DNA from 2 places in the Cellulomonas sp. P5_C5 genome. Region 2 is predicted to be linked to the other one. Evidence: riboswitches for the same ligand, from Rfam matches in the RefSeq annotation. Region 2 holds a riboswitch; the other holds the start of a gene.
The links. Region 2 has a riboswitch for ZMP and ZTP ahead of glyA (serine hydroxymethyltransferase). Riboswitches for the same ligand answer to the same signal wherever they lie in the genome.
Positions count from the first base shown of each region.

Region 1: it holds a riboswitch for ZMP and ZTP, as region 2 does, so the genes downstream of both, purH (bifunctional phosphoribosylaminoimidazolecarboxamide formyltransferase/IMP cyclohydrolase) here and glyA (serine hydroxymethyltransferase) in region 2, are expected to answer to the same signal.

Region 1 covers NZ_JBFULY010000008.1:11,945-16,348, forward strand. The annotation lists gene ACXJKF_RS08950 (FAD-dependent oxidoreductase) at 1-383, shown strand, start outside; gene purH (bifunctional phosphoribosylaminoimidazolecarboxamide formyltransferase/IMP cyclohydrolase) at 380-1,972, opposite strand; ZMP/ZTP riboswitch at 2,010-2,097, opposite strand; gene purN (phosphoribosylglycinamide formyltransferase) at 2,114-2,761, opposite strand; gene ACXJKF_RS08965 (hypothetical protein) at 2,839-3,372, shown strand; gene ACXJKF_RS08970 (cell division protein PerM) at 3,379-4,404, opposite strand, start outside.
Region 2 covers NZ_JBFULY010000014.1:17,087-21,490, reverse strand. The annotation lists gene ACXJKF_RS13060 (bifunctional methylenetetrahydrofolate dehydrogenase/methenyltetrahydrofolate cyclohydrolase) at 1-795, opposite strand, end outside; gene glyA (serine hydroxymethyltransferase) at 795-2,084, opposite strand; ZMP/ZTP riboswitch at 2,150-2,238, opposite strand; gene ACXJKF_RS13050 (hypothetical protein) at 2,381-3,343, shown strand; gene ACXJKF_RS13045 (GNAT family N-acetyltransferase) at 3,350-3,838, opposite strand; gene purU (formyltetrahydrofolate deformylase) at 3,887-4,404, shown strand, end outside.

The DNA of each region.
Region 1 (4,404 bases), on a different contig from region 2:
GGCACGGCTGGGTGCCCGGCGGGCACTGGGACGGCGCGCTGCGGGGACCCGCCGCGCTCGTCGCCGACCTGCTGGGCGACCCGGGGACCACCGACGTGGCGCCCTACGTGTTCTCCACGCAGCTGGGCCACGAGCTGGCCCTGTTCGGCAGCCCGCACATCGACGACGAGGTCGTCCTGCGCGGCGTCCCCGCCGACGGCGACGGCTGGGGCGCGCTGTGGTTCCGGCGGGGTTCCGACGAGGTCGGCGCGATCCTCACCGTCGACCGCCCGCGCGACGTCGGCGCGGCTCGCAGGCTGTTCACCGCGCCGGGACTGCCCCGGCTCGACCGCACGCTGGCGCGCGACCCGGGGCGGCCCCTGCGGGAGGCCTCCGTCGTCTAGTGCGCGAAGTGCCGCGTGCCTGTCAGGTAGAGCGTCACGCCGGCAGCCTGCGCCGCGGCGATGACCTCCTCGTCCCGGACCGACCCGCCCGGCTGCACGATGGCCCGCACGCCGGCGTCGATGAGCACCTGGGCACCGTCGGCGAACGGGAAGAACGCGTCCGAGGCCGCCACGGCACCCCGGGCGCGCTCGGCGTCCCCGGCGTTGGCGCGCTCGACCGCGAGCCGGCACGAGTCCACGCGGTTGACCTGTCCCATCCCGACGCCCACGGACGCTCCCGCGTCGGCGAGCAGGATCGCGTTCGACTTCACGGCGCGCACGGCCCGCCAGGCGAACGTCAGGTCGACGAGCGTGGCGTCGTCGGCAGCAGCACCGGCCGCCAGCGTCCAGGCCGACGGGTCGTCGCCGGGGGCGTCCACCTGGTCGAGCTCCTGGACGAGCAGGCCGCCGCTGACGGCACGCCGCTCGGTGCGCACGCCGTCCACCGGGGCCACCTGCAGGAGCCGGATGTTCTTCTTGCGCGCGAGGATCTCGAGAGCCTCGGGCTCGAAGCCGGGGGCGACGACGACCTCGGTGAACACCGGCGCGATCTGCTCCGCCGCGGCGGCCGTGAGGGTCCGGTTGGTGGCGATGACGCCGCCGAACGCAGAGACCGGGTCGCACGCGTGCGCCTTCGCGTGGGCGTCGGCCACGTCGGCGCCCACCGCGATGCCGCACGGGTTGGCGTGCTTGATGATCGCGACGGCGGGGTCGGCGTGGTCGTGCGCGGCGCGCCACGCGGCGTCGGCGTCGACGTAGTTGTTGTAGCTCATCGCCTTGCCGTGCAGCTGCTGCGCGCCGGCCAGCCCGCGGCCCGCGGCGCCGTCGGGCGTCAGGTAGAGCGCGGCCTGCTGGTGCGGGTTCTCGCCGTAGCGCAGCACCTCGCCGCGCACCCACGTCGTGCCCGTGAACGCCGGGAAGCCCGAGTCGGCGGCCTGCTCGTCGGGCGCGTAGTCGGCGGCGAACCAGCTGGCGACGGCGGCGTCGTACGCGGCGGTGTGCGCGAACGCGTCCGCCGCGAGCAGGCGGCGGGCGGCCAGCGTGAAGCCCCCGGCCCCGACGGCGGCGACGACCTCGTCGTAGCGCGCGGGGTCGACGACGACGGCCACGCTCGGGTGGTTCTTGGCGGCCGCGCGGACCATCGACGGGCCGCCGATGTCGATCTGCTCGACGCACTCGTCGGGCCCCGCGCCGGACGCGACCGTGGCCGTGAACGGGTAGAGGTTCACGACGACCAGCTCGAACGGCGCGATGCCCAGCTCGTCCAGCTGCGCCAGGTGCTCCGGCAGCCGCGTGTCGGCGAGCACGCCCGCGTGCACCCGCGGGTGCAGCGTCTTGACGCGGCCGTCGAGGCACTCGGGGAAGCCGGTGAGCTCCTCGACGCGCGTGACCGGGACGCCGGTGCCGGCGATCGTGGCGGCCGTCGATCCGGTGGAGACGATCTCGACACCGGCGGCGTGCAGCGCGGCAGCCAGGTCGGTCAGGCCGGTCTTGTCGTAGACGCTGACGAGGGCGCGACGGACGGGTCGCTGGTTCTCGGTGGAGGACATGCGCGGCGGCTCCTGATGCAGGGTCGGCTAGGGCGGACCCATGCACCCAGGCGGGCGGTGCGAGGCGGGGCACTGCGGCCGCTCCCCGGTGGTTGAGCCCACCTGCGCCAGTCACGACCGGGGCCGAGTCTAGCCGAGGCGTCAGCCGACGATCGCGTGCCGCCCGTCGACCCGCAGCCRGCCGCGCGCGATCCGTCCGACCCACTCGACCAGCAACGGCTGCTCGACCGCCTTGATCCGCTCGTGCAGCGTGCCTTCGTCGTCGTCCGGCAGGACCGTGACGGCCGCCTGCGCCAGGATCGGCCCGGTGTCGACGCCCTCGTCGACGACCATGACCGTGCACCCGGTGACCTTCACACCGTGCGCGAGCGCGTCCCGCACGCCGTGCGCACCGGGGAACGACGGCAGGAGCGCCGGGTGGGTGTTGACGATCCGCCCGCCGAACCGGCCGAGGAACGTGGCACCGAAGAGCTTCATGAACCCGGCGAGCACGATCAGGTCGGGCGAGAACACCGCCACCGTCTCGGCGATCGCCGCGTCCCACGCCGCCCGGTCGTCGAAGTCCTTGACCGACACCACCGCCGTCGGGATGCCCGCCTCGCGCGCGATGTCGAGCGCCCGGATGTTCGGTCGGTCCGCGACCACCGCCACGACGCGCGCACCGTAGGCGGGGTCGTCGTGGGCCGCCAGCAGCGCCGCCAGGTTCGAGCCGGTGCCCGAGACGAGGACGACCAGCCGGCCGGACTCGCGGGTGGCCGGGGCGGGGCGCGGGGGCGTCTCGTGCGTCACGCGGCCGACCCTACCGGCGCGGGGCTCGGAGCGGCCGGACCGTCCGGCGTCCGCCGTTCGTGCGCGAGAATGCACGGGTGAGCAACCCGTACGCGCCGCCCGAGGACCGTCCGCGCCCGCCGGACGGCGAGCAGACGGATGCCCCCCGCGCCTACGGCGCCCCCGAGTGGCCGCRGCCCGCACAGCGGCCGGAGAACGCCGTGGCCGCCCAGCCCGAGCCTCCGGACCCGGAGGCCGTGGCGCTCGCCACCAAGCACGCGCGCCTGTTCGGCGTGCTGATCCTCAGCTCGGTGCTCGTCGGGACGCTGCCGCTCCCCTGGCAGGCGGCCTCGCTCGTCTTCGCGCTCGCCGCGATCGTCGTCGGCGCCTGGGCCCTGGTGGCCGCCGTCCGCTCGCGGGGCCGTGGCCTGGTGCCCATGCTCGCCGTCGGCTCGGTCCTCGCGCTGGTGTGGACGCTGTACCTGAGCGTGCAGCTCACGCTCTGGCCCGTGCAGCAGGCCCGGCAGGAGTGCCTGCAGCGTGCGCTGACCATCAGCGCGACGAACGCGTGCGAGTCGCAGTACGAGCAGGAGGTCCGCACCCGGCTGGACCCCGGCGGCACGGGGTCCTGACCGCCGTCAGTCCCCGTCGCGCCGCACGGTCGCGCGCAGAGCGCGGCCGAGCTGTGCCCGCAAAAGCGCGTCGCTGGGCAGCGCCACCAGCAGCGACCCCACCAGCACACCCGCACCGGCAAGCAGCCCGACGACGAGGCCCTGCGCCCCGACGTCAGCCAGCCGGTCGGAGCCGATCCCGCCACTCGCCAGGGTGACGAGCAGCGTGACGACGGCGGTGGCGCACGTCGCGGCAGTGGCGCACGCGAGCGCCGTGTCCCACCACCGCTGCGGCACCAGCCGGCGGTGGACGTAGAGCCCCACGACGGTGCCGACCACCACCAGGACGAGCGGGGCCAGGCTCGTCGCCGGTCCGAGCACGTCGGAGGACGGGAGCGCGCCGAGCATCGGCACCGCGGGCAGCGCACCCCCGACCACGTCGTCGGGCGCGAAGTGCGTCCCCTCACCGACCGCGAAACCGGCACCCGTCAGCCACGCGAGCGCCCAGACGACCAGGTTCGGCAGGTAGGCCAGCTCGGCGACCGCGAGCACCGCGCCGCCGACGGCGTCCAGCCCGAGCCCCCGCACGACGTCCCCGATGGTGGCCCGGCCGGCCACGATCCACAGCAGGGTCAGCAGGGCGGCGACGAGCACCAGCGCGGCCGACGCGAGCACCCCGCCGGTGGCGCCGGTCCGCACGGGTGACGGGCAGCGGGACCACACGGGTCGGGTGAGCGCTCGCCACGACGGCGCCTCGGGACGCGCGAGCAGCCCGGCGCCGAGACCGACCGCGGACACCGTCGCACCTCCGACCAGGGCACGAGCCAGGTCCGCCCCCGCGACGCCCGTGACGAGCGCCAGCAGGACGGCGACGAGGGTGTACGTGCCCACGCCCGCCGCGTACGCCGACCACGTCGCCAGCCCCGACCGGCGGGCCGAGGCGTAGCAGACGAAGAGCGCGAGCAGCGTCACCCCGAGCGGCACGAGGGTCACCACGACGGGGCCGACGTGCGCGGGCACCCCGTGCCCGAGCAACCACAGCGACGAGCCCAC
Region 2 (4,404 bases):
CACCCACGAGGCGACCTCGCGCACGCCGGGGTCCACGTCACCGACGACGCGGCTCTTGCCGGTCTCCGGGTCCGTCGACCGGGACACGCCCACGTCGACGACGACGGCGCCCGGCTTGATGATGTCCGCGGTGATGATCCCGGGCACGCCCGCGGCCGCGATCACGACGTCGGCGTTGCGGGTGTGCTCCGCGAGGTCCTCGGTGCCCGTGTGCGTGAGCGTCACGGTCGCGTTGATCTCGCGTCGGGTGAGCAGCAGCCCGATCGAGCGACCGACCGTCACCCCACGGCCGACGATCACGACGTCCGCACCGCGCAGGTCGATGTCGTGCCGGAGCAGCAGGTCGATGATGCCCCGCGGCGTGCACGGCAGCGGCGAGGTGACCGGCTCGTTGACCCGCAGGACCAGGCGCCCGAGGTTGGTCGGGTGCAGCCCGTCGGCGTCCTTGTCGGGGTCGACCAGCTCGAGCACCCGGTTGGCGTCGATGCCCTTCGGCAGCGGCAGCTGCACGATGAACCCGGTGCACTCCGGGTCCTCGTTGAGCCGGTGGACGGCCGCCTCGATCTCGTCCTGCGTGGCCGTGGCCGGCAGGTCCTCACGGATCGAGGCGATGCCCACCTCGGCGCAGTCCTTGTGCTTGCCGGCGACGTACCAGCGCGAACCGGGGTCGTCGCCGACGAGCAGGGTGCCCAGCCCGGGGCGGACGCCCCGGGCTGCGAGCGCCACGACCCGTTCGGTCAGCTCGGCCTTGATCCGGGCCGCGGTGGCGGTCCCGTCGAGGAGCTGGGCCGTCATCAGTACTGCTGGAGGTCGGAGTACAGCGGGAAGCCGTCGGTGAGCTTGAGCACCCGGGCCTTGAGCGCTGCGACGTCCGTCGCGGCACCGTTGATCAGCGCCGTCGCGATGATGTCCGCGACCTCGGTGAACTCGACGTCGCCGAAGCCACGCGTGGCCAGCGCCGGCGTGCCGATGCGCAGGCCGGACGTGACGCGCGGGGGGCGCGGGTCGAACGGCACGGCGTTGCGGTTCACGGTGATGCCGGCCGAGTGCAGGAGGTCCTCGGCCTGCTGGCCGTCCAGGTCGGAGTGCCGCAGGTCCACCAGGACCAGGTGCACGTCGGTGCCGCCCGTGAGGACCGAGACACCGGCCGCGGCGACGTCCGGCGCGGAGAGCCGCTCGGCGATCAGACGGGCGCCGTCGAGCGTGCGCTGCTGGCGGTCCTTGAACTCCTCGCTGGCGGCCACCTTGAACGCGACGGCCTTGGCGGCGATCACGTGCATGAGCGGTCCGCCCTGCTGGCCCGGGAACACGGCCGAGTCGATCTTCTTGGCGTACTCCTCGCGGCTCAGGATGAAGCCCGAGCGCGGGCCGCCGATCGTCTTGTGCACCGTGGAGGACACGACGTCCGAGTGCGGCACGGGGCTCGGGTGCAGGTCCGCGGCCACCAGGCCGGCGAAGTGCGCCATGTCGACCCAGAGCTTGGCACCGACCTCGTCGGCGATGGACCGGAAGGCCGCGAAGTCGAGCTGGCGCGGGTAGGCGGACCAGCCGCCGATGATGACGTCGGGACGCTGCTCGAGCGCCTTCTCGCGGACGACGTCCATGTCCACCAGGAACGTCTGCGGGTCCACGCCGTAGGCGCCCACCTGGTAGAGCTTGCCCGAGAAGTTGATCTTCATGCCGTGCGTGAGGTGTCCACCGTGGGCCAGCTCGAGGCCGAGGATCTTGTCGCCCGCGTTGATCAGGGCGTGCAGGACGGCGGCGTTGGCCGTGGCGCCCGAGTGCGGCTGGACGTTGGCGTGCTCGGCGCCGAACAGCTCCTTGGCGCGGGTGATCGCGATGGCCTCCGCGATGTCCACCTGCTCGCAGCCGCCGTAGTAGCGACGGCCCGGGTAGCCCTCGGCGTACTTGTTGGTGAGCACGGAGCCCTGCGCCTGCAGGACGGCGCGGGGCACGAAGTTCTCGCTCGCGATCATCTCGAGCGTGCCCTGCTGGCGGGCGAGCTCACCGTCGAGGACGGCGGCGATCTCCGGGTCCAGCTGGGCGATGTTCTGATCCATCAGAGGGATCTGGTCGGCGCTCATGAAGCACTCCTGTCGGCAGTCAGCGTGTACGCGCGCGTCCGGCACCCGCACACTCGTGTGTGGTGACCGGGGGCCCAGGCGTCCGACCCGTTGGTCTGCTGCTGCGTCGCTCCCCGGTGGTGACCCACCTGCTGCGCCAGTCGCGACGGGCCCCAGAGTAGCAAGCCCGCGGGCCGGACGAGAGCGCGCCCGCCCGTCGATCGCCGGAAACATGACGTCGCTACAGTGACCCGCTTCGGAGCACGTCCCCCGCACAGCAGCACCTGGTCGCATCCGTCCGAGGCGAGAGGTTCTCCATGCCGGACCAGCTTGCACGACGCCACATCGTCACCGAGCTCGGAGGCATGCACGACGGCCCGGGCCTGGAGATCGGGCCGCTGGCGGCGCCGATCGCGCTCAAGTCGTTCTGCGACGTCCGGTACGTCGACGTCCTGGAGACCGACAGGCTTAGGGAGCACTACCGGGACGACCCCTCGGTGGACCTCGACCTCATCCCGGAGCTCGACTTCTGGCTGCAGGCGCCGGACGGCACGTTCCGGAGCCTGCAGGACGCCGTCCGCGGCGCCGCGCCCTACCGCTGGGTGATCGCGTCGCACGTGGTCGAGCACGTCCCTGACCTCATCGGCTGGCTCGCGGACATCGCGGCGGTGCTCGAGGACTGGAGCCCGCTGATCCTCGCCGTGCCGGACCAGCGCTACTCCTTCGACGTGCTGCGCACGCCCACGACGGTCGGCCAGATCCTGCAGGCGCACCTGTCCGCGGACCGGGTCCCGTCGGTGCGCGCCGTCTACGACCACTTCAGCGGAGCCGTCCTGGCACCCGCCGACCGGGTCTGGTCGGGGTGGCTGCCCACGACGTCCGACGCGATGTACTACCACTCGCAGCAGGAGGCCTACGAGAAGGCGCTCGAGGCCAGCCGCGGCGACTACGTGGACGCGCACGTCTGGACGTTCGAGCCCGACACCTTCGCGGCACAGATCGCCGAGCTGGGGCGCCTCGAGCTGGTCGACTTCTACGTCGACGAGATCATCGACACGGCGCCCGACCAGCTGGAGTTCTACGTCCGGCTCGTGCGGCTCCCGCGCCGCGGAGACCCCGACGAGATCGAGCTGCAGCGGCAGCACACGCCGACCAGGCCCCGGCCGCCCGTCGTCGACGAGCCCGTCGGCACGCCGACGCTCCTGTCCGACCACGAGCGTCGGCTGATCGACGCGAAACGCCGGTTCCTCGGCGTGCTCCGGGGGCAGCTGCGGCCCTGAGCGGGCTCAGCCCTCGGTGTCCCCCAGGATCTTGCGCAGGTACGCGTAGGTCAGGTCGCCGGCGGTCTGGTCGTGCTGGTGCTCGTAGCCGTGCTTCGCGTAGAGCGCCAGGTTGTGGACCGAGTCGCGGCCGGTGAAGACCCAGACCTCCTCGATGCCCTCGGGCAGGTGCGGCAGGATCGCCATGAGCAGCTGCGTGCCGAACCCCTGGCCCTGCAGGTCGGGGGCCACCGCGAACCGGCCAAGCGTCGCCTTCGGGCCCTCGATGAGCATCCGGATCGAGCCGACGAGGCGGTGCCCGTACCAGCCGCCGAGCGTGATGACGCCGTCGCGCTGCAGGTCCTCCTGGAGCTCCTCGAGCGTCTGCGTGAGGGGCGGGATGTGCGGGTCGCCGTACTGCTGGGCCTCGGTGACGAACGCGGCTCGGCGCAGCGTCAGCAGCTCACCCGCGTCGTCGATCGTCACGGAACGGATGTCGAGGTCGGGCTGCGTCATGCGGCCCATCGTGTCAGCCGATCCGCGCGACCACTACTCTCGGACCTCGTGTCCTCCGACTCATCACCCGCCACGCATTGGGTCCTCACTCTCTCCTGCCCCGACCGCCCCGGGATCGTGCACGCGGTCGCCGGGCTGCTGGCGGAGCACGGGGGCAACATCACCGAGTCGCAGCAGTTCGGGGACCCCCTGTCGGGGCTGTTCTTCATGCGGGTGCAGGTCACGGCGTCCACCCCGCGCGCCGAGCTGGAGGCCGCGTTCGGCCCGGTGGCGCAGCAGTTCGGGATGGACTGGTCGCTCGACGTGGCCGGCAGGCCGGTCCGGACGCTCGTCATGGGCTCGACCGCCGCGCACTGCCTGAACGACCTCGCGTTCCGGCAGCGGTCCGAGAACCTGCCGATCGACCTGGTCGCCGTGGTGTCCAACCACACCGCGCTGGCGCCGCTGGCGGAGTTCTACGGCATCCCGTTCCACCACGTCCCGGTGACGTCGGCGACCAAGGCGCAGGCCGAGGCGCGGCTGCTGGAGCTGGTCGAGGAGCTCGACGTCGAGCTCGTCGTGCTGGC